Regions from separate parts of the Klebsiella oxytoca genome, predicted to be linked through region 3. Evidence: predicted binding sites of a transcription regulator. Region 3 holds the regulator's gene; each other region holds the start of a gene.
The links. Region 3 encodes CRP, which controls carbon source genes, mostly activating them, when cyclic AMP is high. Its sites were predicted from a motif close to ATGTGANNNNNNTCACAT; they were not measured.
Positions count from the first base shown of each region.

Region 1: the regulator CRP is predicted to act here: its motif matches at 7,725-7,742, upstream of GJ746_RS04180 (2-hydroxycarboxylate transporter family protein).
Region 2: the regulator CRP is predicted to act here: its motif matches at 4,451-4,468, upstream of drpB (cell division protein DrpB).

Region 1 covers NZ_CP046115.1:874,431-885,192, forward strand. The annotation lists gene pdxA (4-hydroxythreonine-4-phosphate dehydrogenase PdxA) at 1-344, opposite strand, end outside; gene surA (peptidylprolyl isomerase SurA) at 457-1,743, opposite strand; gene lptD (LPS assembly protein LptD) at 1,798-4,140, opposite strand; gene djlA (co-chaperone DjlA) at 4,385-5,212, shown strand; gene GJ746_RS04170 (response regulator) at 5,190-5,927, opposite strand; gene GJ746_RS04175 (sensor histidine kinase) at 5,917-7,542, opposite strand; gene GJ746_RS04180 (2-hydroxycarboxylate transporter family protein) at 7,867-9,222, shown strand; gene citX (citrate lyase holo-[acyl-carrier protein] synthase) at 9,391-9,930, shown strand; gene rluA (bifunctional tRNA pseudouridine(32) synthase/23S rRNA pseudouridine(746) synthase RluA) at 10,016-10,675, opposite strand; gene rapA (RNA polymerase-associated protein RapA) at 10,688-10,762, opposite strand, start outside.
Region 2 covers NZ_CP046115.1:3,460,865-3,471,626, reverse strand. The annotation lists gene GJ746_RS16215 (cupin domain-containing protein) at 1-185, opposite strand, end outside; gene GJ746_RS16210 (LysR family transcriptional regulator) at 313-1,215, shown strand; tRNA gene GJ746_RS16205 (tRNA-Asn) at 1,388-1,463, opposite strand; gene mtfA (DgsA anti-repressor MtfA) at 1,564-2,364, opposite strand; tRNA gene GJ746_RS16195 (tRNA-Ser) at 2,455-2,544, shown strand; gene ompC (porin OmpC) at 2,763-3,893, opposite strand; gene drpB (cell division protein DrpB) at 4,519-4,800, shown strand; gene GJ746_RS16180 (phosphohydrolase) at 4,843-5,538, shown strand; gene GJ746_RS16175 (DNA cytosine methyltransferase) at 5,595-7,016, shown strand; gene GJ746_RS16170 (very short patch repair endonuclease) at 7,009-7,503, shown strand; gene yedA (drug/metabolite exporter YedA) at 7,478-8,389, opposite strand; gene GJ746_RS16160 (DUF808 domain-containing protein) at 8,574-9,485, shown strand; gene GJ746_RS16155 (YodC family protein) at 9,561-9,740, shown strand; gene dgcQ (cellulose biosynthesis regulator diguanylate cyclase DgcQ) at 9,848-10,762, shown strand, end outside.
Region 3 covers NZ_CP046115.1:4,960,675-4,971,436, reverse strand. The annotation lists gene GJ746_RS23325 (putative adenosine monophosphate-protein transferase Fic) at 1-593, shown strand, start outside; gene GJ746_RS23330 (YhfG family protein) at 1-1, shown strand, start outside; gene pabA (aminodeoxychorismate synthase component 2) at 626-1,189, shown strand; gene argD (bifunctional acetylornithine/succinyldiaminopimelate transaminase) at 1,280-2,500, shown strand; gene GJ746_RS23310 (YccS/YhfK family putative transporter) at 2,490-4,568, opposite strand; gene crp (cAMP-activated global transcriptional regulator CRP) at 4,620-5,252, opposite strand; gene GJ746_RS23300 (OsmC family protein) at 5,557-5,961, shown strand; gene GJ746_RS23295 (phosphoribulokinase) at 6,008-6,877, opposite strand; gene GJ746_RS23290 (YheU family protein) at 6,913-7,131, opposite strand; gene GJ746_RS23285 (hydrolase) at 7,128-8,126, opposite strand; gene GJ746_RS23280 (ABC transporter ATP-binding protein) at 8,317-10,221, opposite strand; gene kefG (glutathione-regulated potassium-efflux system ancillary protein KefG) at 10,397-10,762, shown strand, end outside.

The DNA.
Region 1 (10,762 bases), 1.3 Mb from region 3:
GCGGCGAATTCGCCGTTCAGACAGCCATCGCAGGCGCGGGCCAGCGTCTCCACCACGTAGCCGCCGTTGCTGACGTTGAGCACGCCTGGCTCAACCGGCGCATTGAGAGCGACGGGAAGAAGCGTCAGGGTGCCTGCGCGCTGCGGGGTAGCGGGACCGGTAGGATCGTAAGGCAGAAGCGATAAAGGAAGACCGAGCAGCTTTGCCCGGTCGGTTAACAGAGCGCCATCGGCGCAAATGACCAGCTCTACCGGCCAGTCGCGCTGCGCAAGCTGCACCACGAGGTCGGGGCCAATCCCGGCGGGTTCACCGGGAGTGATAACAACGCGATTCATACACTTCATCCTTCAGGCGCTCTCTTACTGGCTGCGCTTCGTCGCCCCAGTCACAGACCGGGGCGATTCGCTAAGCCGCCTCGATACACCCTGAGTGATGTTGTGTATGAGGCTTATGCGATTAGTTGCTCAGCACCTTAACGTAGGCGCTGGCGCGCTGCTCCTGCATCCAGACCGCCGTTTCTTCAGAGAATTTACGGTTCATCAGCATGCGGTAAGCGCGATCTTTCTGCGCCGCGTCGGTTCTGTCGACGTTGCGGGTATCCAGCAGTTCAATCAGGTGCCAGCCGAAGGATGAGTGAACCGGGGCGCTGGTCTGGCCTTTGTTAAGGCGCAGGATCGCGTCGCGGAATGCCGGATCGAAGATATCCGGCGTCGCCCAGCCTAAATCGCCGCCCTGGTTAGCAGAGCCCGGATCTTCAGAGAACTCTTTCGCCGCTTTAGCGAAGGTGGTTTTGCCGCTCTTAATGTCAGCCGCGATCTGCTCCAGCTTCGCCCGAGCCTGCGCGTCGTTCATAATCGGCGACGGTTTCAGCAGGATGTGGCGAGCGTGAACTTCGGTTACGGAGATATTCTGACTGCCGCCGCGCATATCGTTAATTTTCAGGATATGGAAGCCAACGCCGGAACGAATCGGTCCCACCACATCGCCTTTTTTCGCCGTGCTCAGCGCCTGGGCGAAAATACCCGGCAGTTCCTGAATTCGGCCCCAGCCCATCTGGCCGCCTTTCAGCGCCTGCTGGTCGGCAGAGTAGGTAATCGCCAGTTTGCCGAAGTCCGCGCCGCTGCGCGCCTGCTCAACCACAGAGTTCGCCTGGTCCTGAGCTTCGGCAACTTGCTCTGAAGTTGGGTTTTCCGGCAGCGGGATCAGAATATGGCTGAGGTTTAGCTCGGTGCTGGCGTCGTTCTGATCGCCAATCTGTTTTGCCAGCGTTTCAACTTCCTGCGGCAGAACGGTGATACGGCGACGAACTTCATTATTACGCACTTCCGAAATCAGCATCTCTTTGCGGATCTGATTGCGGTAGGTGTTGTAGTTAATACCGTCATAGGCCAGACGGCTGCGCATCTGATCCATGGTCATGTTGTTTTGTCTGGCGATATTGGCAATAGCCTGGTCGAGCTGATCGTCGGAGATCTTCACGCCCATTTTCTGGCCCATCTGCAGGACTATCTGATCCATGATCAGACGCTCAAGGATCTGATGACGCAGAGTTGCGTCATCCGGCAGCTGCTGCCCGGCCTGGCCGGCGTTAAGTTTTACCGATTGCATCAAGCCATTGACGTCGCTTTCCAGAACAACGCCATTATTGACGACAGCCGCTACTTTATCGACAACCTGTGGGGCAGCGAAACTGGTATTCGCGATCATGGCGATACCGAGAAGCAGCGTTTTCCAGTTCTTCATACTTTTTCCATTTCAATTAACCGCAATTGCGGATTACGTTTTAAACCAGCCACATCACAGGGAGCTCTGGTACGGTAAAATGTTCGAACGCAGCATCTGCTGGGTGCCGAGACCGTAATTGGAGCTCAGGCCGCGCAGCTCAATGTTAAAGCCGAAGGTGTTGTCGTATTTGCTTTCGCTGTTGCCGTTATCCCAGCCGTTGATCTTACGTTCATAGCCGACGCGGATGGCGTAACAGCAGGAGCTATACTGCACCCCTAACATCTGGTTCGCTGACTTTCTGGTATTCGTGTCGTAGTAATATGCCCCGACGACTGCCCAACGATCGACGATTGGCCAGCTGGCAGTCATCCCTACCTGCGAAATACCATCTTTATACTGCTTAGCGTTGGAATAAGACGGCAGAGTTGCCTGAATGTATTCCGGGCTCGCATAGCGGTAGTTAAGCTGTACTAAACGGTTTTCATCGCGACGATATTCCACGGTTCCGCTGCTGGTTGCAACGTTATCCAGACGCGTATCGTACTGAATTCCCCCGCGTAAACCCCAGTTATCGGTGATTCGCCAGTAGGTATCGCCAGCCCATACCAGCGAGCCCCGCGTGTCGTTGTTCTCCCAGTTGATGTTGTCGTCACCGGTACGCGACTCGGTGAAATAGTAGATTTGACCAACGGAAATATTAAAACGTTCAACGGCGGCGGCATCATAAACACGAGATGTGACGCCGGTAGATACCTGGTTGGCAGAGGCAATGCGGTCGAGGCCGCTGTAGGCACGATCGCGGAACAGGCCGCTGTAGTCCGACTGCAGCAGCGTTGAGTCGTAGCTGCCGATTTTGCTCTGGTCACGATACGGGATATACAGATACTGCATACGCGGTTCAAGCGTCTGGGTAAAGTTCTCCTGCATATCGCGCTCGAAAACCATTTTGCCATCGACTTTAAACTGCGGCATTACGCGGTTAACCGAGTCTTTATAGTCGGTACTGTTAGCCGCGTTGTAGTTATCAAGGTTGCTTTGCTGGTAATGGGTTGCCAGCAGTTTTGCCTCGGTATTGATGCTTCCCCAGCCGTTAGACAGCGGCAGGTTGATAGTCGGCTCGAAATGAAGACGGGTCGCTTCCGGCATTCTGCTGTTCGAGTTAACAAAATGCACCGCCTGGCCATAAAAATGGGTATCGAACGGGCCGACATCGTTCTGGTAGTAGTTCACGTCCAGCTGCGGCTCGGCGGAATAGGCGTTGCTTGAGTCGCGGTTAAAGACCTGGAACTGCTTAGTCGATACGGTGGCGTCAAAGTTCTGATTCGCATAGCCCGCGCTGAGTTTCTGCGTGGCGTAGCCGTCGGTACTGGAACCGTATTTGGAACTGAAATCGTTAAAGTAATCCGGGTCGCTGACTTTGGTGTAGTCGGCGCTCAGGCGCCATACCTGATCGATGACGCCGGAATGGTTCCAGTAGAACAGCCAGCGGCGGCTGTTGCTGTCGCCGGAGTGATCGTCCTGATAAATTTTATCCGACGGCAGGTAATCGAACTCGAATAAGCCGGCTCCGGCTCGGGTCAGATAGCGGAATTCATTTTCCCACATCACGCCGCCGCGCTTGCTCATATAGTGCGGGGTGATAGTGGCATCAAAGTTAGGCGCGATATTCCAGTAATAAGGAAGATAGAATTCTGCGCCGTTTTTGGTGCTGTACTTCGCATTCGGGATCAGGAAGCCTGAACGACGCTTGTCGCCCACCGGCAGTTGCAGGTAGGGACTATAAAAAATCGGTACGGAGCCGAGCTTGAAGCGCGCGTTCCAGATTTCGGCGACCTGTTCTTCGCGGTCGTGGATAACTTCGCTGCCGACCACGCTCCAGGTATCAGAGCCAGGCAGACAGGAGGTAAAGGTACCGTTTTCCAGAATGGTATAGCGATTTTCGCCGCGCTGTTTCATCAGATCCGCGGTACCGCGTCCCTGACGGCCAACCATTTGATAATCGCCCTGCCAGACGTTGGTGTCTTTGGTGTTCAGATTGGTCCAGGCTTTTGGCCCTTTGAGGATCACCTGATTGTCGTCATAGTGCACGTTGCCGAGGGCATCAACCGTGCGCACCGGCTGCGGCTGGCCTGCGGCCTGCTGCTGGTGAAGCTGCACCTCGTCGGCCTGCAGTCGGCTGTTCCCCTGATTGATATCAACGTTGCCGGTAAAGACGGCGTTGTCAGGGTAGTTGCCTTTTGCATGATCGGCATCGATCGTCACCGGCAGGTCGTTGGGTTTCCCCTCAACCAAAGGACGATTGTAGCTTGGGACGCCAAGCATACACTGAGTGGCGAGATCGGCAGCAAGGCCTTGCTGGCTATACAAGGCGCTGGCAATCATGGTGGCCAGGAGGCTGGGAATACGTTTTTTCATACGTTGTATTTGTTGTTCCGTCATCGTGTGGCAGCGGCTTGCAAACGGTCAGAGCCTAACTTACTCATCTTAATCGCGCTAGTGTTAATCCTGCCCGTTTCGATCCCGAGCGTTAGGCACCGTGTAGAATGACGAGTATGATAAAGCAAATTATAGGCTATGTCCCACAATTGACCGAGGCGTAAACGCTTTGTAACGTGCGGTCAGATATAGCTTAACTGGCGGCAGAGAGATTGGGGAGTCTATGCAGTATTTGGGTAAAATAATTGGCGTTGCGGTTGCGTTGATGATGGGGGGAGGCTTCTGGGGCGTGGTGCTGGGCTTCTTAGTCGGGCATATGTTTGACCGCGCACGTAGTCGCCGGCTGAATGTTTTTGCCAACCAGCAGGAGCGTCAATCGCTGTTTTTCTCCACCACTTTTGAAGTGATGGGGCATCTGACCAAATCTAAAGGGCGCGTCACCGAGGCCGATATTCATGTCGCCAATTTGCTGATGGATCGGATGAATCTTCACGGTGAAGCGCGTACCGCCGCACAGCATGCGTTTCGGGTCGGAAAATCAGACAATTATCCTCTGCGCGAAAAAATGCGCCAGCTGCGCAGCGTCTGTTTCGGACGGTTTGATTTAATTCGGATGTTTCTGGAAATTCAGCTGCAGGCGGCTTTCGCCGATGGCGACCTGCATCCTAACGAGCGTGACGTGCTGTTTGTGATTGCCGATGAGCTGGGTATTTCCCGCGCTCAGTTCGAGCAATTCTTGCGCATGATGCAGGGAGGGGCGCAGTTTGGCGGCGGGTCCCAGCAGCAATCTTACGGCCAGCGCGGTGGTAACGCAGGCTGGCAGCAGGCGCAGCGCGGGCCAACCCTCGAAGATGCCTGCAACGTACTGGGGGTAAAACCGACCGACGATGCCGCCACCGTCAAGCGCGCTTACCGTAAGCTGATGAGCGAACATCACCCGGATAAACTGGTGGCGAAAGGTTTACCGCCGGAGATGATGGAGATGGCTAAGCAGAAAGCGCAGGAGATCCAGAAAGCCTGGGAGCTGATTAAAGAGCAGCGCGGTTTCTAAACCTCCGGCCTCTCCCGGCCGATGGGAGAGGCGTCACGATACGTTCGCGGCGCGGATGGCCTATCTTGCCGTACAGCATTTCCACTTCCAGAAAACCGATTTCCACGCAGTGCTCCAGATAGCGCCGGGCGGTGGTTTTGCTCAAACCCGCTTCGCTCACCACGTCATCAACCGAAAAGCAGCGTTCTTCTTCGCCGGTAAACAGATTTTGCACCAGCGCCAGCGTTTTTTCCTCAATGCCTTTACTGCCGCTGTCGGCACGATAGTTTTTGGCCTGTAGTTGATACAGCGAATCGACGTTCTGCTGGTCGACGATCTTCCATTCACGCTGCTGATCGTAAAACTGCACAAACCGTTCAAGAGACTGGCTCAGGCGCTTCCACGAGACCGGCTTGAGAATGTAGTCGAAAGCGCCGTTACGGATAGCCTGGCTACAGGTTTCCATGTCGCTGGCAGCGGTGATAAATATTACCGAGCAGTTCGCGTGGGCCATAATGGGGTCATTCATCAGCGTCACCCCTTTGCCGTCCGGCAGATAGTTATCAAGCAAAACCAGCTGCGGCGGTCTGGCGTTGAGCATATGCCGCGCCTGGCCGAGCGATGCCGCCATGCCGGCCAGCCGCATGCGCGGGTGTTTCTGGATTAGCTCGGCGTGCAGCCGCGCCAGTTCGCTTTCATCTTCGATGATCAGAACATCGATCAGGTCATGATGCATGTTGCGTCTCTTCTTGCGGTTGAGCTGGCCCGTTGGCGGGAATAAACAGCGTAAAAATCGCGCCGCGCGGCGCGTTGTCGGCTACTTCTATCGTACCACCGGCCTGGGTGACATAACGCTCGATAAGGTACAGGCCAATACCGTGATCGCCACGGGTTTTGGTGGTGACGCCGCGTTCAAAAATATGTTCGCGGATCTCCGGGCGAATACCTACGCCGCGGTCGGCGACTTCAATCATCAATTCCCGGGCATTGAGCTGAATCAGGATCTCGACCGGCTCGTGCGGCAGTTCGGCACGCTGGGTGGCTTCGATGGCGTTATCCAGCAGATTACCGATGATAGAGATAAGTTCCGATTCCATTAACGACGGCAGCGGGCGATCGATACGACAGGCCGGGTCAAAGCTCAGCTCAACCCCTTTTTCCCGCGCGCGGGCGGCTTTACCCAGCAGCAGGCCGCACAGCGTTGGTGAATTAAAGTGCGATGAAATAAAGTCCAGCAGCTCCTGGGCATGTTCCGACTGCGCCTGAATATAGCGAATCGCCTCATCGTAGTGCCCCATATGCAGCAGGCCGGAAAGAGTGGTCATACGATTGAGCTGCTCGTGACGCATAATGCGCAGATTATCTACGTAGCGTTTCACCTGGCTGAGCTGGGCGCCAAGGGAGTTTATTTCGTCGCGATCGCGAAAGGTAATTACCCAGCCCTGGAGCGAATTCTCCAGCATGATACGCACCCGGCTGGCGAGTACGGTTAACTGGTTAAAACGGCACAGCTCATCGTGGGTATCGTTTTCGAGCATCTCTCCGCTGGCGAAAAACGGCTGCGGCGTAATGACGCTATCGATTGACTGGCCCCGTAGCTGGTGCGCAGGCTGGCTCAGTCCGAGCAGGCGGCGGGCGGCGTGATTTATCACTTCAATACGTCGGTTATGGTCAATTACGATCACCCCTTCGTATATCGACTCCATCATTGCTTTTTGCTGACGCACCAGCAGGCCAATTTCGCGCGGCTCCAGCGAGAAAATTTGTTTCTTAATGCTGCGGGTAAAATACCAGGAGAAGATAAACAGCGCGATAAGCAGCAGCACCGCGGCGACGAATATATTGACCACTTTTTCCAGCGTAATGCTATCGAGGTAGCTGGTGAGGTAGCCGACGGAGACAATGCCAACCACCCGGCCCTCGTCATCGAAAATCGGCGCTTTGCTGCGCAGGGAAATACCGAGCCCTCCCTGACGGATGGTGGTGGTGCTTTTCCCCTCCAGCACCGGCTGGTTATCGCCGCCAACCAGCCGCGTGCCAACCCACTGCGGATGGACCGAATGAAACAGGTGTACGCCATGCTTGTCGCCAATGACAATAAAGCTGGCGTCGCTGTGGGCGGCAATATTTTGCATAAACGGTTTTATCGCCGACGCATCTTCCCGTGCGACCTGCTGACGTAAGTCCGGCATCAGGGCGATTTCTTCCGCCTGTATTTTCGCCCGGGCGCTCATTTCCTGATAAAGCTGATGGCTGGCGTCAAAATAGTAATAAACGCCCAGTAATGAGAACAGAACTGAGAAAAAGGCAACCAGCGCAATAAACAGCTTAAATTGAAATGAAACCTTCATAAGTATGATGCACAGTATCAGTGATGCGGCACTGTATCATCTTTTACGACGCCGGCATCGTGGCGGAGGGAAACCTGTGAGCGCCCACGCGGGCGTCAGGAAACCACAATTATCCGCTGGCGATGAATTTATCAAGGCCAATTAGCCAATGAATTTAAAAACCTTAAAAACCACGGTAATAAATCAGATAAATATCACATAAATAATAGAAACCATAAAAACCATAGTGACCATTAAAACTTCGTTTTTAATCTGGTGAATCTCACATTAAGTCTGCGCCAGGCCCTCTAACCTGAAAAGTAATAATAACCAGAGGGCTTAAACATGAGCACCACAGACAATGCATTCTCTGTATCCATCGACCCTATTAATACCCCGAAAGCGCCGTTGAAGCAGCGCTGGTGGCATATTCTCGACAACTGGAAAGTGGGTATTATCCCGCTGCCGCTCTTTCTGCTGGCTGGCGGCCTGATAGCCCTGGACTGCCTGGGCGGCAAGCTGCCGAGCGATATCGTCGTTATGGTGGCGACGCTGGCCTTTTTTGGCTTTGCCTGCGGCGAATTCGGTAAACGTCTGCCGGTACTGGGCAAGCTTGGCGCCGCGGCTATTTGTGCGACATTTATACCTTCTGCACTGGTGCATTACGGCCTGCTGCCGGATGTGGTGGTGGAGTCGACCACCAAATTCTATAAATCGACCAACATTCTTTATTTGTATATCTGCTGTATTATCGTCGGCAGCATTATGAGCATGAACCGCACTACGCTGATTCAGGGCTTTCTGCGGATTTTCTTCCCGATGCTGTGCGGAGAAATCGTCGGTATGGTGGTTGGCGTCGGCGTTGGTACCGCTCTGGGACTGGAGCCGTTTCAGGTGTTCTTCTTTATTGTCCTGCCGATCATGGCCGGTGGCGTAGGTGAGGGGGCCATTCCGCTGTCGATTGGCTACGCTGCGTTGATGCATATGGATCAGGGCGTTGCGCTTGGGCGCGTGCTGCCGATGGTGATGCTGGGTAGCCTGACGGCGATTGTTATCTCCGGCTGTTTGAATCAGCTTGGCAAGCGATTTCCGCATTTGACCGGCGAGGGTCAGCTGATGCCGAACCGTCGCAACGAGACGCACGCTGAAACGCCCGTCGAGGGCAAAATGGATGTCACGACGCTGGCCTCCGGCGCGCTGCTGGCGGTGCTGCTCTATATGCTGGGCATGCTGGGCCAGAAGACCATCGGCCTGCCTGCGCCGGTAGGAATGCTGTTCCTTGCGGTGCTGCTCAAACTGGTAAACGGCGTCTCTCCACGTCTGCAGGAAGGCTCACAGATGGTGTATAAGTTCTTCCGCACGGCGGTGACCTATCCGATTCTGTTTGCCGTCGGCGTGGCGATTACCCCGTGGCAGGAGCTGGTCAACGCGTTTACCGTGAGCAATCTGCTGGTGATTATCAGCACCGTATCGGCGCTGGTGGCGACCGGTTTCCTGGTGGGCAAAAAGATTGGTATGTACCCTATCGACGTGGCGATTGTCTCCTGCTGTCAGAGCGGCCAGGGCGGCACTGGCGACGTGGCAATCCTGACTTCCGGAAACCGCATGAACCTGATGCCGTTCGCGCAGATCGCAACCAGAATCGGCGGTGCAATTAATGTTTCGCTGGGATTGCTGTTCCTCAGTCACTTTTTGGCATAATTTAACTTTTTTATAACAGTTAAGTCTGCTCTTTCCGCTTAAATGGCGCAGAAAATTTCTGCGCCCCATCTCCAAAACAGGGATCGTTTAGCGATACAATCAGCGCCATTATTCGCGACTGTGACGGCAGCTTGTCCGCCGCCTGTTATTAAGTGAGGAGAGAAACAAATGTCAGTGGATACTCTCGCCCGTGAGGGCGTAAGCATGGAAGCCCTGCTGGCGGCGAAAGAGCAGCGTGCGGCTCGCCAGGCCGACTGGCTGGCCCATTATCAACGCCCGGTAATTTCGCTGACCCTGGTGACGCCGGGCGCGGTGAAAGACAGTATTCGCTACCGTAATATGATGGGCGTGGCGCTGCAGGCCTGCGATCAGATGCTGTGGAAACACCGCTGGCAGACCCTGGATCGCCAGGTGCTGTGGCTACCAACCGGGCCGGAGGCGCTGTGGTGCGTCGATCACGCGGCCAGCGAAATCAAAGCCTTCTGTACCGACCTCGAGCATACACATCCGCTGGGCCGCCTGTGGGATATCGACGTGATTTGCCCGCAAAATGGCCAGGTGGGCCGTCAGTCAATGGGGGAAAACCAGCGCCGTTGTCTGCTGTGTGACGAACCCGCGCACGCCTGCGCCCGCAGCCGCCGCCATGACACCGGGCAGGTGGTGGCCCGCGTTGAGCAGATGATTGATACGTGGTTTGCCCGCGACTAACGCCCTGTTTCCTCGCGGGTATGACCAGCGAAAAATAGCCCGGATGAGCCGCTGGCGGCATGACCCGGGACACGGGTCAGAAGGTTCAGAAGTCAATCGGCGCGCGGAACGTCATCGTATTGCCGAAAGCGGGGTGAGTGATGGTCAGGGTTTCGGCGTGCAGCAGCAGACGCGGGGCCATGGCCAGCGCTTCTGGCGATGCATAAAAGCGATCGCCAAGAATCGGATGGCCCAGGGCCAGCATATGCACGCGCAGCTGATGCGAGCGCCCGGTAATCGGCTTCAGGCGCACGCGGGCGGTATTATCTTCCGCAAACTCCAGCACTTCATACTCGGTTTGCGCCGCTTTGCCGGTTTCGTAACAGACTTTCTGCTTTGGCCGGTTCGGCCAGTCGCAAATCAGCGGTAAATCCACCAGACCTTCGGCTTTTTCCGGATGCCCCCAGACGCGGGCGACGTACTGCTTTTTCGGCTCACGTTCGCGGAACTGACGTTTTAGCTCGCGCTCTGCCGCTTTGGTCAGGGCCACCACAATCACGCCGCTGGTCGCCATATCCAGCCGGTGCACTGATTCTGCCTGCGGGAAGTCGCGCTGAATGCGCGTCATCACGCTGTCTTTGTGCTCAGCAAGCCGGCCTGGCACGGACAACAGGCCGCTCGGCTTGTTGACCACCATAATGTGCTCGTCCTGGTAGAGAATAATCAGCCAGGGATCCTGCGGCGGATTGTAGTTTTCCATCGCCATATTCGCGTTCCGTTACTGGTGAGTGACCACGATTAAGCGCAGCGCATCCAGGCGCCAGCCCGCCTGCGCCAGAGCGTCCATAACCTG
Region 2 (10,762 bases), 1.5 Mb from region 3:
ATCTGCCCACCTTTATGATGAATGTGCCAGTGGTTACGGCAGCCGGGCTCGAAGACCACATTACCGATATTAACCCCTTCCGTAGAGAGCATATTCAGGTAGCTGGTACCTTGAAAATACTGCGCATAGGCCTCGTTTTTCTGCCCCATGGGAAAGATACCGTTACCGTCAAATTGTTCGTTCATGGTGTCTCCATATTTCTTTTTCAGACTTAAACACAGTTCATGACAACCTGCCGAACAAAGTGTAGAGAAGGGGGGATTAAATGATAAGATATTCAAATACGAATACACTGGTGCATTAAATTCACCAATTATGATTAAAGAAAAACTCAACGATTTGCAGGCTTTTGCCGTCGTGGCCGAGGCGCGAAGCTTTACCCGAGCGGCGGCGATTCTCGGTGTGTCACGTTCAGCGCTAAGCCACACAGTGCTGGGGCTGGAAGAGCGTCTCGGAGTGAGATTGTTAATCCGTACCACGCGTAGCGTTTCGCCAACCGATGCCGGAAGCCGCCTGCTGGCAGTGCTTGCACCGCGGTTGAATGACATAGAAACTGAACTGATCTCGCTGCGTGCCTCACGGGATAAGCCAGCTGGCACGGTACGTATTACCGCCAATGACCATGCGATCGTCACCGTGCTCTGGCCTCGTCTGCGACCTTTGCTAAATCAGTATCCGGATATCAATATCGAATTCAGCGTTGGATATGAACTGACCGATATTGCCGCCCAGCGTTTTGATGCCGGCGTGCGGATGGGCGATCAGGTGGATAAGGACATGATTGCAGTGCGCATTACGCCTGACGTGCAGATGGCGGTGGTTGCCGCGCCTGACTATCTCTCTGGCAGAACAGGGATAACGTACCCTGAAGATCTGCTGGCGCACAGCTGTATTAATCTGCGTTTGCCTACCCACGGGGCGCTTTATGCCTGGGAGTTTGAGCAGGATAATCAAAAAACCAGCGTCCGTGTCGCAGGACAAACCGTTTTTAACAATACTTTTCTGATGATTCAGGCCGCGTTGGACGGGGTTGGGATCGCCTATGTCCCCTATGATCTGGTTGAGAAATATATCGCTTCAGGAGAACTGGTATCGCTGCTTGCCGACTGGTGCCCGAATTTTCCCGGATACTATCTCTATTATCCTGGCCGACAGCATCTGCCGGCGGCGTTTTCGCTGGTGGTTGATGCGCTACGCTGGCACCGGAGGGACTGATATGGGATGGGTAGCGGCTGTCTGGTTTGGCGCTTAAATTTAGTGGTCATAAAAACAGGCGTGCGGGAAGGGGCGAGAGCTCAGATAGTAGTGGATGTCGAGATTCTTGCCTGTAAGAAGATTCTTTTGCCAGAAAAGCAAAAAGCCTGCTTGAAAGCAGGCTTCTTAAATTTGGCTCCTCTGACTGGACTCGAACCAGTGACATACGGATTAACAGTCCGCCGTTCTACCGACTGAACTACAGAGGAATCGTGTGAACGAGGCGAATACTACTGGTCTCGTATTTTTGTGTCAACACTAAATTTAACTTGCTGATTAAAATGGCTAAATTTAGTGCAGGTCGTTGTTTTAGTGTACTGCTGAGCTTTCACTATCATCCTGCGGACTATCCTTACGTAATCTCTTAAGCGGGTCCTGGCGATAAAAAAGGCAAAAACGTTGCCACAGGGCGGGAAAGCGTGGAGCAAATAGCTCTGGTGCGCTGAAGAAATACTCCGAGAGCACAGCAAAACATTCAGCAGGATCGGTGGCTGCGTAAGCGTCAATACTGGCGGCACTTTCACCGACCAGATCAATCTCGTCCTGAATATTGTTCATTGCGGCATGAAGATCGTGTTCCCAGCCAGCTACCTCGCGCAGGGGGATAAACGGCACGCCGCTCGCGCGGTCGCCGTTGCGGGTATCCAGCTTATGCGCCACTTCATGCACAATCAGATTGAAACCAGATGCGTCGAAGGAGTCCTGAATATCCAGCCAGTTGAGAACAATGGGTCCTTGCTGCCAGCTTTGCCCTGATTGCACGATTCGCTGGTTATGCACCAGACCGATATCGTCTTCCCATTCGTCGTCGACCACGAACGGGGCAGGATAAATAAGTACCTCGTGAAAACCATCTAACCACTCAAAACCAAGTTCGAGAACCGGCAGGCAAAACAGGAGGGCGATGCGGGCGCTATGAAGCGGAGTGAGCTCAAACCCCTGCAATGCAACCAGACGCTTCTGCTGCAAAAAGCGGGAGGCCATTTGCACCAGCTGGCGCTGCTCATGCTCCGACAGATTAGCCAGTACGGGGATGGCAAGAGCCTCTTCCCATGGGGTTTCCGCGTTGCCGGACTCTTCATCTACTTTCCAGGGCCATTTAAACATCATTTTGCTCGCAAAGTCGTCACTTGAACCGAATTAAAGAGACAGGAACTATTAAAATGCCAAAGATCCTGGCATTATAGCAACCTCAACAGCGGAGAGATGCCGGAGCGGCTGAACGGACCGGTCTCGAAAACCGGAGTAGGGGCAACTCTACCGGGGGTTCAAATCCCCCTCTCTCCGCCACTATTCAAGCACTTACGTAATTTCCTTTCCACGACTCCCGTCACAAATGGTACTGAGCCTTTAGCGGGCAATATAATCATTTTCTAGTTAGCTTAGTTAGCAATAACTGTAACCTGCGAAAGGTTTCATTACGTATGAAGATTTCCTGTGATAAGTGACTCCACTAGCTAAAAAACAGAAAGCCCGCACGAGGCGGGCTGATGATCACCTAAAAGCTCTTAGAACTGATAGGTCATACCAATGCCGACAATATCATCGGTAGAGATACCATTGTTTTTGTAAAAATCGTACTTAGTTTCATCCAACATGTTGATTTTGTAATCAACATAAGCAGAGAAGTTTTTGTTGAAGTAGTAGTATGCCCCAATGTCGAAGTAGTTAACCAGATCCTGGTCATTATCTACGCCGCCGTTATTCAGATCGTAACCTTTGGAATAAACATAACCCAGAGATGGACGCAGACCAAAGTCAAACTGATATTGTAAGGTCACTTCCACGTTTTGCGTTTTGTTTGCGATGCCTGAATTGCCGTATGGCGTCATATTACGCGTCTGTGCGTACATAACTGCAGCGTATACGTTGTTAGCGTCATACTTCATGCCCAGGGTCCAGACATCAGCATTTTTACCCTCTGCATTCATATATGCCTGCTGAGAGTTGGTACGGTCAGAATCAGCGTAAGCACCCGCAATATTCAGGCCGGTCAAGCTACCGTCAAAAGCGTAAGAAGTAGAAATACCGAAACCGTCACCATTCTGGAAACGAACATCCTTATGGCCGTTTTTGGTGCCTTCCTGACCTTCATTACGGTTGGCGCCTTCATTGTTCCCCTGATACTGCAGAGCAAAGTTCCAGCCTTCAACCAACCCGAAGAAGTCGGTGTTGCGATAGGTTGCAACACCGTTGGTTCGACCGGTCATAAAATTGTCGGTCCAGGTATAAGAGTCGCCGCCAAATACCGGCAGCATATCGGTCCAGCCTTCAACGTCGTACACGACACCATAGTTACGACCATAGTCGAATGAACCATATTCATTGTATTTCAGACCAGCAAACGCCAGACGATTGAAGGATTTGTCACCAGCGTTTTCGGTATTGTTGGCGTAGGTTTTGTACTCCCATTGACCGTAACCAATCAGATCATCGGTGATCTGAGTTTCTCCTTTGAAGCCGATCTGGACGTAAGTTTCATCACCGTCATCATCCGGATTTTCGGAGAATGTGTGGCGAGCATCAACTTTGCCGTAAAAATCCAGTTTGTTGCCGTTCTTATTATAGATTTCAGCTGCATTAGCGGCGCCTGCAGCTAATAAAGCTGGAACCAGAATTGCCAGTACTTTTCTTTTCATTATATATTCCCTTTTAATTATAAATAATATGAATTATGTCTTCCCCTCCGGGATGACTATTTGATACTAGCGATCAAGTTCATTTTTCTTTAAATTAAATATGTAAGTAAATTATATCTAATATTGCAAAATGTTTCTGTTATATTCTTTATATTTAAATTTTATTGTTTTGTCATAAGTCATGTGTGTTAATTATGGTTAATAATAACAGTTAGTTATGGTTTTTTATTTACTATTGATGTTACAAATAAGCTTCATGGAATTTATGTGCTTTTTGATTATATTTTTATTTTTAATGAGTTTATTAATTGTCGTGCTCAGCAAAATTAAAGTGTATTGGCAGATGCAGGTAAATATAAACCACATCCCCCTCAGGGACAGGGAGGGCGAGTGTAAAAAGTGAGGGAGTTTATTTTTATTCGTTAATTTATATTATTCAAAAAAAGTAACTAATTTATTAAGTATATGCGACAGAGGTCGTTGCAATGAACAAAACTCGCGCACTCGAACGATTCGAGTAGCGAGATATGCTGGCTTGCAAGAATTTTCACTATATAATGTGATGAATGTCACGATTTTTGACTGGCGAGTGATGTTGCTTGTTAAGTATATGGAGAGCAAACGAATGGAAGAGAAAGCGAAAAGAAGTCCCGGCGGCAAACTGGCTCTGTGGGCATTTTATGCTTTTTGTGGCTATTTCCTTTGGGCGATGGCGCGTTACTGGTGGGTCGTTGGGCAGATTCAGAGCATACCCGGCGCAACGATGGATGGTGAGCTTGGTTCAACGGCCGGGAAGTGGATCGGCGCACTGTTGGGATTTCTGGTTTTAGGCATCGTCGGCGTTATTCTCGGCGCCATCGCCTGGTATACCCGTCCCAACCCGCAGATGTATGAACATCACGATTAAAGTTGCTATGCTCGTTGCCGATCTTATCTCAAAGGAACGCGCATGGATCTTTTACACTGGCAGCAGCGATTTGAAGCCTGGTTTCGCAAACATCACTCGCAAGGCGATGCTGCTCACGATATTTCGCATTTTCGCCGGGTATGGGCCACCGCGCAGCTGCTGGCCGAAGACACTGATGCAGATCGCCTGGTAATCCTGACTGCCTGCTATTTTCATGACATTGTCAGCCTGGCGAAAAACCATCCTGAGCGTAGCCGCTCTTCCGTGATGGCAGCTGAAAAAACGCGGGTAATCCTTCAATCATCTTTTCCTGATTTCCCGGCGGAGCGCTGTGCGGCGGTTCTGCACGCTATTGAAGCGCACAGTTTTAGCGCGGACATTGCACCGCAAAGTGAAGAAGCTAAGATAGTCCAGGATGCCGATCGGCTTGAAGCTTTAGGCGCAATCGGCCTGGCGCGCGTATTCGCGGTATCCGGCGCGCTAAACAATATCTTATTTGACGCCAACGATCCCTTTGCCGAACGCCGTGAATTAGATGACAAAAAGTACGCGCTGGATCATTTCCAGTGCAAACTGCTGCGTTTGCCGGAAACAATGCAAACAGTAAAGGGCAGGGCGATGGCGCGACATAATGCGCGCTTTCTGGTGCAGTTTATGGCCAAGCTCAGCGCCGAGCTTCGTGGAGACCCTATGGCTCTTGATGATGCGGTTTTGCAGCGCTTTAATCCACAGGCTTAAAACTGCCTGTGCTATTTATGGTAACCTCTGCAAAAATAGTCGGGCTGGTTGAGGTTATGGCGCAAAATTTATCCAAGGAAAATCCCCCGTCTTTAAAGGTTGAATATACCGGAGAAGACGCGCAGGCGTTATTGCGCCAGCTGATGGCAATATATGATGTCAAAACGCTGGTGGCACAGCTGATTGCCGTTGGCGAGCAGCACTGGAGTCCGGCTATCCTCAAGCGCGTTGCGACGGTAACGCGCGCGGCAGGTCGCATAAGTGCCCAGGAGCAAGCCCACCTGCGCACTCTCCTTCCGCAACCGCCAGCCCATCATCCCCACTACGGGTTCCGCTTCGTCGATCTGTTTGCCGGTATCGGCGGTATTCGCCACGGCTTTGAGGCGATTGGCGGGCAGTGCGTGTTTACCAGCGAGTGGAATAAACACGCGGTGCGCACCTATAAAGCCAACTGGTACTGCGATCCTGAGCAGCATCGATTTAATGAAGATATCCGCGATGTCACGCTGAGCCATCGCCCCGAGGTGGGCGATGAAGAAGCGGCGCAGCACATTCGCCAGACCATCCCGCAGCATGATGTTTTGCTGGCCGGCTTCCCATGCCAGCCTTTTTCGCTGGCAGGTGTTTCAAAGAAAAACGCCCTTGGCCGCGCTCACGGTTTTGCCTGTGAAACGCAAGGAACGTTGTTTTTTGACGTGGTCAGAATTATCGCCGCCCGCCAGCCGCCGATTTTTGTCCTGGAAAATGTCAAGAATCTGAAGAGCCACGATAAAGGGCGGACGTTTCGGATCATAATGCAGACGCTGGACGAGCTGGGTTATGAGGTTGCCGACGCGGCTCATAGCGGAGCGGATGACCCTAAAGTGATTGACGGACGTCATTTTTTACCTCAACACCGGGAACGCATTGTGCTGGTGGGTTTCCGCCGCGACCTCCAGCTGCACGATGGTTTTAGCCTGCGCGATATTGCCAGGCTATTTCCTGCGAATCGACCAACGTTTGCTGAGCTGCTGGAACCTATCGTTGACGACAAGTTTATCCTCACCAGGGTGCTGTGGAAGTATCTCTATCGCTATGCGCGCAAGCATCAGGAGCGAGGGAATGGTTTTGGCTACGGACTCGTTGACCCGACAAATCCCCATAGCGTGGCGCGTACGCTATCGGCCCGGTATTACAAAGATGGCGCGGAGATCCTCATTGACCGCGGCTGGGATCGGGCTTTAGGCGAAAAGCATTTTGATGATCCGGAGAACCAGATTCGACGTCCACGCAGGCTGACGCCGCGCGAGTGCGCGCGGCTGATGGGTTTTGAGACGCCGCAGGGATATCGTTTTCGCATTCCGGTCTCGGATACTCAGGCCTACCGTCAGTTTGGTAATTCAGTGGTCGTGCCGGTGTTTGCGGCGGTGGCAAAGCTGCTGAAGACGCGGATTGAAAAGGCAGTGGCTCATCGTCAACAAGAGACTTTCCATGGCTGACGTGCACGATAAAGCCACCCGTAGTAAAAATATGCGCGCGATCGGCACCCGCGATACGGCAATTGAGAAGCGGCTTGCGGGGCTGCTGGTGCGTTCTGGATTTTTCTTCACCGTACAGGATGCCTCTCTACCGGGACGCCCGGATTTTGTAGTGGCAGACTATCAGTGCGTTATCTTTACCCACGGCTGCTTCTGGCATCATCACGATTGCTATCTGTTTAAGGTTCCCGCGACGCGAACCGAATTCTGGCTGGATAAGATAGCCAAAAACGTGGCACGGGATCGCCGGGACATTGGGTTACTGGTAGAGCAGGGATGGCGGGTGCTGGTGGTCTGGGAGTGCGCGCTGCGCGGGCGAAAGAAGCTTAATGATGAAGCGCTGGGCGAGCGTCTGGAAGAGTGGATCTGCGGCGGCGACCAGTGCGCGCAGATCGATACTCAAGGCATAGGTCTGCTAGACGTTACTTCTGTTCCTTACAGGAGATGATTTCACGGCGTGCAGGGAACAGGTATTTGCCAAGCGTCACCAGAATGACCGCGAAGATAATGATTCCGAGCGCCAGCCACTCTACGGAAGACAAACTTTCCCCGGCAAAACCGGTGCCCAGCAGAACGGCGACCACCGGGTTAACGTAGGCATAGCTGGTTGCTACGGCCGGGGTGACGTTACGAATCAAATACATATAGGCATTGATGGCAATAAGCGAACCGAAGATAGCCAGATAGGCGACGGCAAAAATGCCGGACCAGGATGGCATTTGGGTTAATTTTTCTCCGGTCAGCGCGGAGGCCATCATCAGCACGAGCCCCGCTGCCAGCATCTCTATTGCGCCCGCCATCATGCCCGTCGGGAGTTCAATTCGCGAGCCGTAGACGGAACCAAAAGCCCAGCTCATAGAGCCGATCAGAATCAGCTGCGCTCCCCAGGGATTACCATTCAGATTGCCGCCGCTGTTGAGCAAGACGATACCTGCCAGACCAATGGCGATACCCAGCCACTCAAGTTTACGGGTCGCAATACCAAAAAAACGGCTAAAACATAGGGTGAACAGCGGCACCGTCGCAACCATCACCGCCGCAATACCTGAGGGAACGTGCTGGTGTTCGGCAAGCGTGACAAAACCGTTACCCACTGCCAGCAGCAAAATACCAATTAGCGCCGCATTGAGCAGCGGTCTTCGCGCAGGGAGCTTATGGCCGGTGGCGAGCAGCCAGGCGGTCAGCACCGCGCCTGCGGAAAGAAAACGCACGCCAGCCATCATCAGAGGAGGCCAGCTGGCGACGCCAATGGCGATAGCGAAATAGGTTGAACCCCAGATGATATACAACGCGAACAACGCCCCGATGAGCGGTAACAGCTGACGGGTAGACATACTTCCTCACGATGGAGCAGAGATAGAAAGGGGACGTATAGTAAACGTGAAAACTATCAGGCTGGCGAGCGTTTTAATTCGTCTGCTATGGTTAAATTTTTGTTGACTACGGACTCCTGTGGGCGAAAAAGCGCTTTTGCTTCATACTTCATCAGGAACAACCATAAAATGAAGGAATGCAATTTTGGCGGGAAGTAGTCTTTTAACCTTATTGGATGATATTGCCACTTTACTTGATGATATTTCGGTCATGGGGAAACTGGCAGCAAAAAAAACGGCTGGCGTACTGGGAGATGATTTATCGCTTAATGCTCAGCAGGTTACCGGCGTGCGGGCCAATCGTGAACTACCGGTCGTCTGGGGCGTAGCCAAAGGTTCACTTATCAATAAAGTGATTCTGGTGCCGTTGGCGTTGTTGATCAGCGCTTTTATCCCGTGGGCGATTACGCCGCTGCTGATGCTGGGGGGCGCATTTCTGTGTTTTGAAGGCGTCGAGAAGGTGCTGCACAGCCTACAGGCGCGTAAACACAAAGAAGACCCGCAGGTTCGTCAGCAGCGGCTTGAAGCCCTGGCAAATCAAGACCCCATGGCATTTGAACGGGACAAGGTAAAAGGCGCGGTACGGACAGATTTTATTCTGTCTGCGGAAATTGTCGCTATCACGCTTGGGATTGTCGCCGAAGCGCCGTTGCTGAATCAGATCCTGATTTTGTCCGGCATTGCGTTACTGGTGACGGTTGGGGTGTATGGTCTGGTGGGAATTATCGTCAAGCTTGATGATATGGGCTACTGGCTGGTAGATAAAACCAGCGCGCTGGCCCAGTGGTCAGGTAAGGCTTTGTTGGCGATAGCTCCCCGCCTGATGAAAGTGTTATCCGTGGTGGGCACGCTGGCGATGTTCCTGGTCGGCGGCGGTATCGTCGTTCATGGGATTACACCATTGCATCATGCCATCGAAAACCTGGCGCACGGGCAAAATGGCGTGATTGCCTCGTTGTTGCCAACGGCTGCAAACCTGGTGTTGGGATTTATTATTGGCGCGATCGTGCTGGCCGGAGTGAAAGCGATAGCCGGTCTTCGTCGTTCGGCGGAGTAAATGTGCTCCAGGGCATGCAAAGTGGTTCAGCTTCGTCTAAGGTAAATCTGTTTCTTCCTGATACCGGAGGCAAAAATGGTCTTGTTGGTCAGTGATGAAGTTAGACGGAAAAACGGTGGCCCGCGCATGGTTGTTACCGGGTTTGCCAGCGGCATGGTTGAATGTCGCTGGTATGACGGTTACGGCGTAAAACGTGAGGCCTTTCGTGAGGATGAACTCATACGCGGAGGGGGAGGGAAGCTAAATCACGCCTGACCCTTCATAAACGCCCGGCACTAGTCGGGCGTTTTCATATTATTGATTGTTTTATAAACAGGGAGCGTGGATGACGTTTGCTTCTTTAACCGTGCTGCGAGAAAACGATGGATAAGCCGATGTGGGTGAAAAAACTGCGCCAGATTTTAAGCCCCGGATATGTGGTGAATCTCTGTTTTTTTTTCGTCTTCTGTTTTTCCACGCTGCTGATATGGCGTGAGATCAAGGTTCTGGAAGAGGCCTACGTCGCAAACCAGCGCAACAATCTTGAAAATGTTGCTCATGATTTCGATAGCTTGCTGCAGTTTAATATCGACAGAATGATTTTTTTTCGTAACGGCATGCAGTCAGCGCTGGGAACGCCGCTGGATTTTTCCGTGCTGCGCAAGGCTGAGGAAGATTATTTAGCAAAGCGACATGATCCAATATGGTCCGTTGAGATTCACAATCGACGGACGCTGCCGGTCTATGGCGTTGCCGATGCCTTTGTCGACGGCGACGAGCTTCTTACTCGCGATAATCCCTATTCCGGTAACGAGCTAATGGCAACCCTTGAGCTTGGTTATATGCTGCGTTTAGCCAATAACAACCGCGGTTTTGCCAAGCGTATGCTGTACGTATCGCGCAGCGGGTTTTTTACCACCACCGAGCAGCCAAAAAATGCAACGCAGGCGCTGGCGCTTTATTCTCGATCAACGAGCGACTCGTGGTTTATCCGACAAACGCAGCGTAATAATCCTGCGCGCGGCATCATATGGCAAACATTTCCCGACGACAAATCGCAGCGAGAAATGCAGGTAGTAACGGCCTCTATTCCGCTTGATTTCCAGCGCTATTGGCTCGGCGTTCTGGCAATGGATTTCTCAGTACAAGAAATGAAAGCGTTTCTGGTCAATGCGATAAAAACGGGTCAGGAAGGTGAATATCAGCTTTATGATAATCGGCTTAACCTGATTGCATCTTCTGCGCCGGGCAACGTGCTGACGCCGCTCTCTCCGCCGGAACAGGAACTGTTGAGCGGC
Region 3 (10,762 bases):
AATTTGGCGAGGGTCGGGATCCTTATCTTTATCCTGGCCTGAAGGTCATGCGTAACCGCTTAGGCATTCGCCAGGCTCAGCGCCTTGAGCAGGCTGCGTGGGAACTGACTGCACTACGGGCTGCTACCATTGAACTTGGGCCGCTAATCCGTGGATTACCGCATCTCTGCGCGATTCACCGGCAGCTTTACCAGGATATTTTCGACTGGGCGGGGCAGCTGCGCGAAATTGATATCTATCAGGGGGACACCCGTTTTTGCCATTTCGCCTACATCGAAAAGGAGGGGAATGCCCTGTTTCAGGAGCTTGAAGGGGAAGGTTATCTGGTTGGGCTGGCGACCGATAAATTCATTGAACGCCTCGCTCACTATTACTGTGAGATCAACGTCCTGCATCCTTTCCGTATTGGCAGCGGCATGGCACAACGCATTTTCTTTGAGCAACTGGCTATCCACGCCGGCTATACGCTGGATTGGCGCAATATTGCTGTCGATGTCTGGAACCAGGCCAACCAGAGCGGTGCAATGGGCGACCTCTCCGCGCTGCAGATGATATTTCGCAAAGTGGTAAGCGAAGCTGTAGAAACTGAGTAGAATAGCGCGGTTCTTTTTTCCCCGGAGCCGCTATGATCCTGCTTATCGACAACTACGATTCTTTCACCTGGAACCTGTACCAGTATTTCTGCGAACTGGGGGCGGAGGTACAGGTCAGGCGTAATGACGAGCTGACGATAGCGGAAATTATTGCCCTGGCGCCAGAGAAAATCGTTATTTCACCGGGCCCCTGTACGCCAAATGAGTCAGGAATTTCGCTGGCGGCGATCCGCCACTTTTCCGGAAAAACGCCTGTCTTAGGCGTTTGCCTCGGCCATCAGGCCATCGCCCAGGTTTTCGGCGCAACCATTGTGCGGGCCGCTCGGGTGATGCACGGGAAAACGTCGCCTGTCAGCCATAATGGTCAGGGGGTATTCCGTGGACTGAATAACCCGCTTACCGTGACCCGCTATCACTCCCTGTTGATTGACCCGCTAACGCTGCCTGACTGTTTTGAGGTTACCGCCCGTAGCGAAGAGGGAGAGATCATGGGTATTCGCCACCGCCAGTTCGACCTTGAAGGCGTGCAGTTTCATCCGGAGAGTATTCTCAGCGAGCAGGGACATCAGCTGCTGGCAAACTTCCTCAATCGTTGATTTTTAGTTGCCATCAAGTGATTTTTTATGCATATTTTGTGATTAGATTAGCATAATCATTGCTGCATAACGAAGAAGGATGGGCATGACATGGCAACTGAACAACCGGCAATCACCCGCGCGACATTCGACGAAGTCATTTTGCCAATCTATGCACCGGCAGAATTTATTCCGGTGAAGGGGAAGGGGAGCCGAGTATGGGATCAGCAGGGTAAAGAGTACGTTGATTTCGCCGGTGGAATTGCCGTGACCGCGCTTGGTCATTGCCATCCGGCGCTGGTGGCGGCGCTGTATGAACAGGGCGAAAAGCTGTGGCACACCAGTAACGTTTTTACCAACGAACCGGCTCTGCGCCTGGGACGTAAGCTGGTCGAGGCGACTTTTGCCGATCGCGTTGTGTTTATGAACTCCGGTACGGAAGCCAATGAAACGGCTTTCAAGCTGGCGCGCCATTACACCGTGACGCGCCATAGCCCTTACAAAACCAAAATCATCGCCTTCCATAACGGATTCCACGGTCGGTCGCTGTTTACCGTCTCCGTCGGCGGCCAGCCCAAATATTCTGATGGTTTCGGGCCGAAACCGGCCGATATCGTTCACGTACCGTTTAACGATTTACACGCGGTGAAAGCGGTGATGGACGATCATACCTGCGCGGTGGTGGTTGAACCGATTCAGGGAGAAGGCGGTGTGACCGCGGCGACCCCGGAATTCCTGAAGGGTCTGCGCGAACTCTGCGACCAGCACCAGGCATTACTGGTGTTTGATGAAGTTCAGAGCGGTATGGGACGCACTGGTTCACTTTTTGCGTACATGCAATACGGCGTGACGCCGGATATTCTGACCAGCGCTAAGGCGCTTGGCGGCGGCTTTCCTATCAGCGCAATGCTGACCACCCATGAAATCGCCAGTGCTTTCCACGCCGGATCTCATGGTTCGACCTACGGCGGTAATCCGCTGGCCTGCGCGATCGGTGGGGTAGCGTTCGATCTGATTAACACTCCGGAAGTGCTGGATGGCGTCACGGCGAAGCGCGAACTGTTTGTTCAGCACCTTCAGCAGATTGACGCGCGGTTCGATCTGTTCAGCGATATTCGTGGAATGGGCCTGCTTATCGGCGCCGAACTGAAGCCGCAGTACCATGGGCGGGCGCGTGATTTCCTGTATGCGGCTGCGGAAGCGGGCGTGATGGTCCTCAATGCGGGGCCGGATGTGATGCGTTTTGTGCCTTCTCTGGTAATTGATGACAGCGATATTGCTGAAGGTATGGCGCGCTTTGCCCGGGCGGTTGAAAGCGTGCTTAGCGCTTAGTCGCGCGTAGCCAGATACCATGATGTGGACGCTGACGCCATGCCACCGATGAAATGGTGTGCATGGTGTTCAGGTGTCCGAGGATGCGCTGCAAATGCTGCTCCATTGTGCTGAGCGGGCCGCGAGGAACCTCGGCATCCTGCGCTTCCATAATATTCACATCTCCTGCGCTGCCCGGCCCGTCGGTATCCAGCCGCTGCTGACAGCGCTGTAGCGCAATTTCGCAGGACTCCAGATAACGCTGCGCCAGAGCCGGCGTCAGCATATTGTGCTCACGCGCCAGAGTAGTCATGGCATTGATATGCTCGACAATAAACTGGCTATGCGTCACCCACAGCTTCATATCTTCCAGATAGTGCGAGTTAAAGCCGGGCTCCTGCATCGCCTGATTCAGCGAGTTGAACAGCGCGTTGTGCGCCTGATTGACGAGCATTCGCTGATAGGCCAGCGCCGGTGCCTGATGGTCGTCGCTAAGAATAAGCCTGATGGCCTCCTGATCGGCTTCCAGCGCATCGTGAGCATTTTTGCGCAGCAGGCCGCTTTGCCACTGCGGCCATAGCCAGACCATTCCACCGAAGGCGATCAAACAACCAATCAGGGTATCAATCAGTCTGGCGATGATGAACTGCTCGCCGTTCAGGGTGAGCAACTGCAGGGTATAAACCGCGGTGACCGTAAATCCGACCATTGCCCAGCCGTAATGTTTGCGAATAATCAGATAGCTTAACAGCGTAATGAACAGCATCGCGGTCAGCGTATAGCCTTCAGGGACGTGAAAGTGCAGCGTCAGTCCGGCTATTAACAATCCAGCTATCGTCCCGGCAGCCCGGTGGACAATGCGTACCCGCGTCGCGCCGTAGCCGTTTTGCGTCACGAATAGCACCGTCATCAGGATCCAGTAGGGTTTTGGCAGGTGCAGCGCGCTGCCCATCAGGCTGGCTGCGCTCAACATAACGCTGATCCGAGCGGCGTTACGTAACGCCGGTGATTTAAACGACAGATAGTTTTTCAACGCCGGCAGCAGCGGCAGACGGCGGGTTTTATCCGCCATCAGATTCCGCGCGTAAAGCGGGCGCTGGGTGCGCAGAACCCGGGCAATACGGCTGAAGTGCCAGGCGCAAAACTGCCCGACAGGATTATCCGGATGCTGCGAAGCGATTTTTTCCAGCGCACCGATCTGCTTATCCATCTGAAAGCGCCGAGGATAGCGATGGTAGAGCAGATCGTCCGCCAGTTCCCGCAGGCGGGCGGCAACGGTTTGTGCGCTCCAGCGGATCACCGCTTCAGCGTGGCTGCGTTCCACCAGCTTCTGTACCTCTTCCGGCTGATGAAGGCTGACGGAAATATGCTCCTGCAGGTCCAGCCCGACCTGGAAAGCGCGCAGCAGGCGTTTGTGATCGCTGCGCTGATTGGCCGCCAGCATATGCATCTGCTGATAGCACTGGGTAATCAGATCCACCACCTTTTGTTGGCGATTAAGCAGCGGGGGCAGAGATGTGGTGGGGTCCGTATGCTGGGTAAGCAGACTGTATTTAGCCTCGCAGTAGTTGGCTAATTCCCGGTAAAGCAGGCTCAGGGACTCGCGCAGCGGCTGTTCGCGCCATAGCCAAAACCAGAACCAGTTAAAAACGCCATACCACAGGGTGCCGAGGGCATAGATCAGCAGCGGCTCCCAGACCGGCATATTGCCTGCGAGACTCAGAGTAAAGATAGCCGCGATAAGCGAGGCTGGCAGCAGCCTGGCATGCAGCGGGCTGATTTCGGCAGTGACGCCGAGGATAAGCGCGAGGCCCGTGAGAATAATCGGCAGCGGGATTTCACGCAGCAGGAGGAGCTGGACAATCAGGCTACAGCCAGCAAACAGGCAGCCGCCGATAATCAGACGTTTGAAGAAACGTTTATGCGGCGTATCCAGCCCGGCAATGTTGCAGCAGGCGGGAACAAGAGAAAACAGAAGCCCCTGCTGTAAATGGCCAAACAGAAGACCAATGGCGACCGGCAGACACAACACCAGCGTTTGCCGCAGTGCATAGTTGACTTCAGGGTGGTAAATCAGCCTGCGCCACATGGGGAGAAAACAAAAACGGCGTATTGTCTGGCAATACGCCGTTTTACCGACTTAACGGGTACCGTAGACGACGATAGTTTTACCGTGCGCGGAGATCAGGTTTTGATCTTCCAGCATTTTCAGAATACGACCCACGGTCTCGCGAGAGCATCCGACGATCTGACCGATTTCCTGACGAGTAATTTTAATTTGCATACCGTCCGGGTGGGTCATCGCATCCGGCTGTTTTGCCAGATTCAGCAGCGTCTGAGCGATACGACCGGTAACGTCGAGGAAGGCAAGGTTGCCCACTTTCTCAGATGTAACCTGCAGACGGCGTGCCATTTGCGAAGATAGACGCATCAGGATATCCGGGTTTACCTGGATCAGCTGACGGAATTTTTTGTAGGAGATCTCGGCCACTTCACATGCGGTTTTCGCACGTACCCAGGCGCTACGCTCCTGACCTTCTTCAAACAGGCCTAATTCACCGATGAAATCGCCCTGGTTGAGGTAAGAGAGGATCATCTCTTTACCTTCTTCATCCTTGATGAGTACAGCCACGGAGCCTTTAACGATGTAGTACAACGTTTCTGCTTTCTCACCCTGGTGGATCAGCGTGCTCTTTGATGGGTACTTATGAATGTGGCAATGAGACAAGAACCATTCAAGGGTAGGGTCTGTTTGCGGTTTGCCAAGCACCATGCGCGGTTATCCTCTGTTATAAGCTATCTCCGGGTGCCGACACAACACGGCATCCGGGCATGCAATCGTATTGAATCCCTGTACCTGGGAATCCGGCTGAAAGTTTTCTGCAGCCTGTAATGTGAACTCCTCTGCATACATGCAGTACATCAATGTATTACTGTAGCATCAAGACTGTTTTAGCATAGCTTTCGCTGCATGTCTCCTGGTGTCTCGCTTCAGCATGACCCAGGTCGCCTTCCGTTGCGAGAAATGTTATGTGCGCGTAATCTGTCAGGAAAATTACAGACCTGGAGTTAAATTTATGCAAGCGCGAGTGAAGTGGGTTGAAGGGTTAACCTTCATCGGTGAGTCGGCTTCCGGTCACCAGATTCTGATGGACGGCAATTCCGGGGATAAAGCGCCGAGCCCAATGGAAATGGTGCTAATGGCGGCGGGCGGATGCAGCGCGATTGATGTCGTGTCCATTTTGCAGAAGGGTCGGCATAACGTTACCAACTGCGAAGTTAAGCTGACTTCTGAGCGTCGCGAAGAAGCGCCGCGTCTGTTTACCCATATCAACCTGCATTTTATTGTGACCGGTAAAGAGCTGAAAGATGCAGCCGTTTCCCGCGCTGTCGACCTGTCGGCGGAAAAATATTGCTCGGTGGCGCTGATGCTGGAGAAAGCGGTAAACATTACCCACTCTTATGAAGTCATCGAAGGGTAAAGCGACCGGACCCCGGCAGTGCAATCGTGCTGCCGGGATTGGCTTCTTAGCTAATTTTTCTGCCTTCCATCAGCCGTTCGACCAGCGGCGCCATAATAAGCTCCATCGCCAGTCCCATTTTTCCGCCCGGAACCACCAGCGTATTCATATGTGAGATAAATGAACCCTGCAGCATCGCCAGCAGCCAGGGGAAATCGATATTTTTCAGATTCCGAAAGTGAATGACGACAAAGCTTTCATCCAGCGAAGGGATGGCTTTAGCCGCAAACGGGTTGGACGTATCCACCGTCGGTACACGCTGGAAGTTGAGATGGGTGCGCGAAAACTGCGGGGTGATAAAGTTGATGTAATCTTCCATTGAGCGGACGACGGAATCCATCACCGCCTCACGAGAGTGCCCGCGTTCGCTGGTGTCGCGGATAAGCTTCTGGATCCACTCAAGATTGACGATCGGCACCACGCCGACCAGCAGGTCAACATGGTTAGCGACATTATGCTGAGGCGTAACCACGCCGCCGTGCAGCCCTTCATAAAACAGAACGTCAGTTGGTTCGGGCAGCGGCTGCCAGGGCGTGAAGGTTCCTGGAACCTGATTCCACGGCACGGCTTCATCATAGGTATGTAAATACTTGCGCGACTGACCTTTGCCGCTGAGCCCATATTCCGCAAAGGTCTGTTCCAGCAGGCCGAAGTCGTTGGCCTCGGGGCCAAAGTAGCTGATATGTTTACCCTGATCGCGTGTTTTACGGATCGCCATGTCCATTTCCGGACGGGTGTAGCGGTGAAAGCTATCGCCTTCTACTTCGGCGGCATGCAGATTTAGCTGGGCGAAAATTTTGCGAAAGGCAAGGCTGGTGGTCGTGGTTCCCGCGCCGCTGGAGCCCGTGACGGCAATCACCGGATGTTTGGCAGACATAACTACTCCCAGGATAAACGATAGTGTGTGCCGCCTTAGCCGTGAAACTGCTTGCGGGGCATGATGTTGACCGTCTCGTGCAGCTCTGACCACACCAGCACGGCTTCTCCGCTTTTCAACTGTTGTTTAACATCGGAGACTTTATCAGTCAGCGAACGTTCATGTTCACCATAATCGGTGCCTTCACGTAATACAAAACTTTCGATCAGATTGTCCAGCGTTTCGGGATCGAGATCTTGCCAGGGAATGATCATATTTTCGCTCCTAACCAACGGGTTAGCCAATCCGGGATGCGCTTTTCAAGCCACATTTCCGGCTTACGCAGCGTGCCGCCGACGAAACCAACGTGCCCACCGTGCTCCGTGAGCTGATATTCAACGTTCGCCGGCAGCTGCTCTTGCGGAGGAATTGAGTGGTGATCCATAAAAGGATCGTCCTTCGCGTGAATAATCAGCGTTGGCTTAGTGATATCGCTTAATCGCGGCATGGCGCTGCACTGGCGATAATAGTCCAGCGCATCGGCAAAACCGTGGATCCTGGCGGTGATGCTGTCGTCAAATTCGCGGATACGGCGCATGCTTTTTAGCTGACGTAAATCGACAGGCAGAGAGCCGGGATAGGCTTTGAGTTTACGTGCGGCGTTAGCTTTCAGCAGGTTGAGCAAGTAGCGCTGATAAACGCGGGAGAAACCTTTGTCCATATGCGAGCTGCAGGCTTCCAGCATAAACGGAGCCGAGACGATAACCGCGGCATCGACGGGAATATCATCGCCTTCTTTTGCCAGCAGGCAGCCCAGCATATTGCCCCCGAGCGAATATCCAACCGCTGCGGTTGGGACATCGCCGTATTCGCGCTGGAGCCAGCGTAAAAACCAGGCGCCGTCTTCCGTTTCACCCGAATGGTAAATACGGTTATTGCGGTTTGGTTCGCCGCTACAGCCGCGAAAGTGCATTACCACGCCCAGCCATCCGCGCTGCATTGCCGCGTGGATGAGTCCGTGCGCGTAAGGGCTGTGCAGGCTGCCCTCCAGGCCGTGAAAAACGACTAACCGAGGTTTATGGCGCGCCTGAGAAGGGTCTTCACTCCATGCGAGATCGACAAAATCGCCATCCGGCAGTTCAAGACGCTGCCAGTGGGGAGTGAAACGGAGTTTGCGACGGATTAGCCGCGGCAACATGGTTTGCAAATGACGATTGCCCAGGCCGCGCATCGGGTGAAACTGCTGCGAGTCGTTTTCAGGGGGCGTCATTTCTGTAGGAGTGATATCAACCATAGCACCAGAGCAATTAATAATCTTTGTCCATACTATACCGCGCATGAAGTGCGCAGGTTAGCCAATATGTGGTCTTGCGGCTAATCGGTAAGCAGGTTACGTGAAAAAGCCGCGGAGAGAGATGAAAAAAGGCGGGTTTCCCCGCCTTGCTGGATGCATATTGCCGCTAGCCTTCCTGCAGCATTTGCTCCAGCTGTTCCTGGGCATCCAGCCAGGCCATTTCACACTCTTCCAGCCCGGACTTCGCGCTAGCCTGTTGCTGTAAACAGGCGGTGAGTTCTGCTTTGCGGCTTTGATCGTACAACTCGCTGTCGCCGAGCTGCTCTTCCGCCTGCGCCAGCAGTGCGTTGAGCTTTTCCATCTCTTTTTCCAGTCGGGCAATCTCTTTGCGCAGCGGCTGGGTTTGCGTACGCAGCTCGGCTTCCCGGCGTTTCTGATCTTTACGCGCCTGGGCGCTATTGCCGTTTTCTTTCGGCTCTTCAGAGGCCTGACTTTCCTGCTTTTGCGAGTCGCTTAACCACTGCTGGTAGTCTTCCAGATCGCCGTCGAAAGGTTCGACTTTGCTATCGTGTACCAGGTAGAGATCGTCGGTAGTGGAGCGAATCAGATGACGGTCATGCGAAACCACTACCAGCGCGCCTTCAAAATCAATGAGCGCTTCGGTTAGCGCCTGGCGCATATCGAGATCGAGGTGGTTAGTCGGTTCATCAAGCAGCAGCAGGTTTGGCCGCTGCCAGACGATTAACGCCAGCACCAGACGTGCTTTCTCGCCGCCGGAGAAACGCTTTGTCTCTTCGTTGACTTTATCGCTCTGGAAGCCAAAACCGCCCAGATAGTCGCGCAGCTTCTGCTCCAGCTCCTGCGGCGCCAGCCGGGCAAGATGCTGCAGCGGCGATTCGTCCGCACGCAGGAACTCAAGCTGATGCTGGGCAAAGTAGCCAAGCTTGATACCTTTCGCCAGACCAATTTCACCGTGCAGCGGCTGTAGCTCACCGGCCAGTAGTTTAATTAGCGTCGATTTACCGGCTCCGTTGCGCCCCAGCAGACCGATCCGCGAACCTGGAACCAGATTCAGTTTGATTGAGTCGAGGATCACGCGTTCGCCATAACCGGCGCTGACTTTTTCCATCTTCAGCAGCGGATTGGGCAGGCTTTCCGGCGCGCGGAAGCTGAAGTGGAACGGGTTATCGACATGGGCTGGTGCAATGAGCTCCATGCGCTCAAGCATTTTGATGCGGCTTTGCGCCTGCTTGGCTTTAGTGGCCTTGGCGCGAAAACGATCGATATAGCTCTGCAAATGGGCGACGCGCTGCTGCTGGCTCTCATACATCGCTTGCTGTTGAGAAAGGCGGGTTGCGCGCTGGATTTCAAACGAACTGTAGTTGCCGGTGTACTCGAACATGGTTTGCTGTTCGATATGAATAATTTTATCGACGATCGGGTCAAGGAAATCGCGATCGTGGGAAATCAGGATCAGCGTGCCGGTATAGCCTTTAAGCCATTTCTCCAGCCAGATGACCGCATCAAGGTCCAGGTGGTTAGTCGGTTCATCAAGCAGCAGCAGGTCGGAACGGCAAATGAGCGCCTGAGCGAGGTTAAGGCGCATACGCCAGCCTCCGGAAAAATCGCTCACCGGTCTTTCCAGCTGTTCGTTGCTGAAACCCAGACCGTGGAGAAGGCTGGCCGCACGAGAGCGTATAGTCCAGGCGTCGATGGCGTCCAGCTTGCCGTGTACCGTCGCGATGGCATGACCATCGTTGCGTTCGTTGGCCTCCCGTAAATCGGCCTCCAGCTTGCGAAATTCGCGATCGCCGTCAATAACATAGTCAATAGCCGGCTGCGGTAGCGCAGGGGTTTCCTGATTAACCCACGCCAGCTGCCAGCTGCCGGGGAAGGTCATCGAGCCGCCGTCGGCGCTAATCTCGTTTTTCAAAAGCGAAAGCAGGGTGGATTTACCGCAGCCGTTTTTACCCACCAGGCCGACTTTTTGCCCTGGGTTGATAGTGGCGGTAGCGTTATCCAGCAGGACGCGTACGCCGCGACGAATTTGTAACGAGGAGAAAACAATCATAAGGCGCCGTATGTTCTGACTATGTTAATTTGTCATTATGATAATGTAGTGTGGAGCGAATCGCTCAACCGGGCCGCAATGGTAGCCCAAAACGAAGATGATACACAAAGTCATTCTGGTTGCGTCGGGACGCAGCCGCTGCACAGGCCGCCAGAAGACGTTCGGGAGGGGAAAGATGTCTCAGACAGCGAAAGTTTTGCTGCTGTATGCCCACCCAGAATCTCAGGATTCCGTGGCCAACCGGGTTTTGCTTGAACCGGCCTTACAGTTGTCGAATGTGACCGTGCACGATCTTTACGCGCACTATCCGGATTTTTTTATTGATATCGCCTGGGAGCAGGAGCTCCTGCGCCAGCACGAGGTGATTGTTTTCCAGCACCCGCTCTATACCTGGAGCTGTCCGGCGTTGATGAAAGAGTGGCTGGATAGGGTTTTAAGCCGCGGATTTGCCAGCGGAGCGGGAGGGAATCAGCTGGCGGGAAAGTACTGGCGTAGCGTGATAACCACCGGCGAGCCTGAGAGCGCCTACCGTCGCGATGCC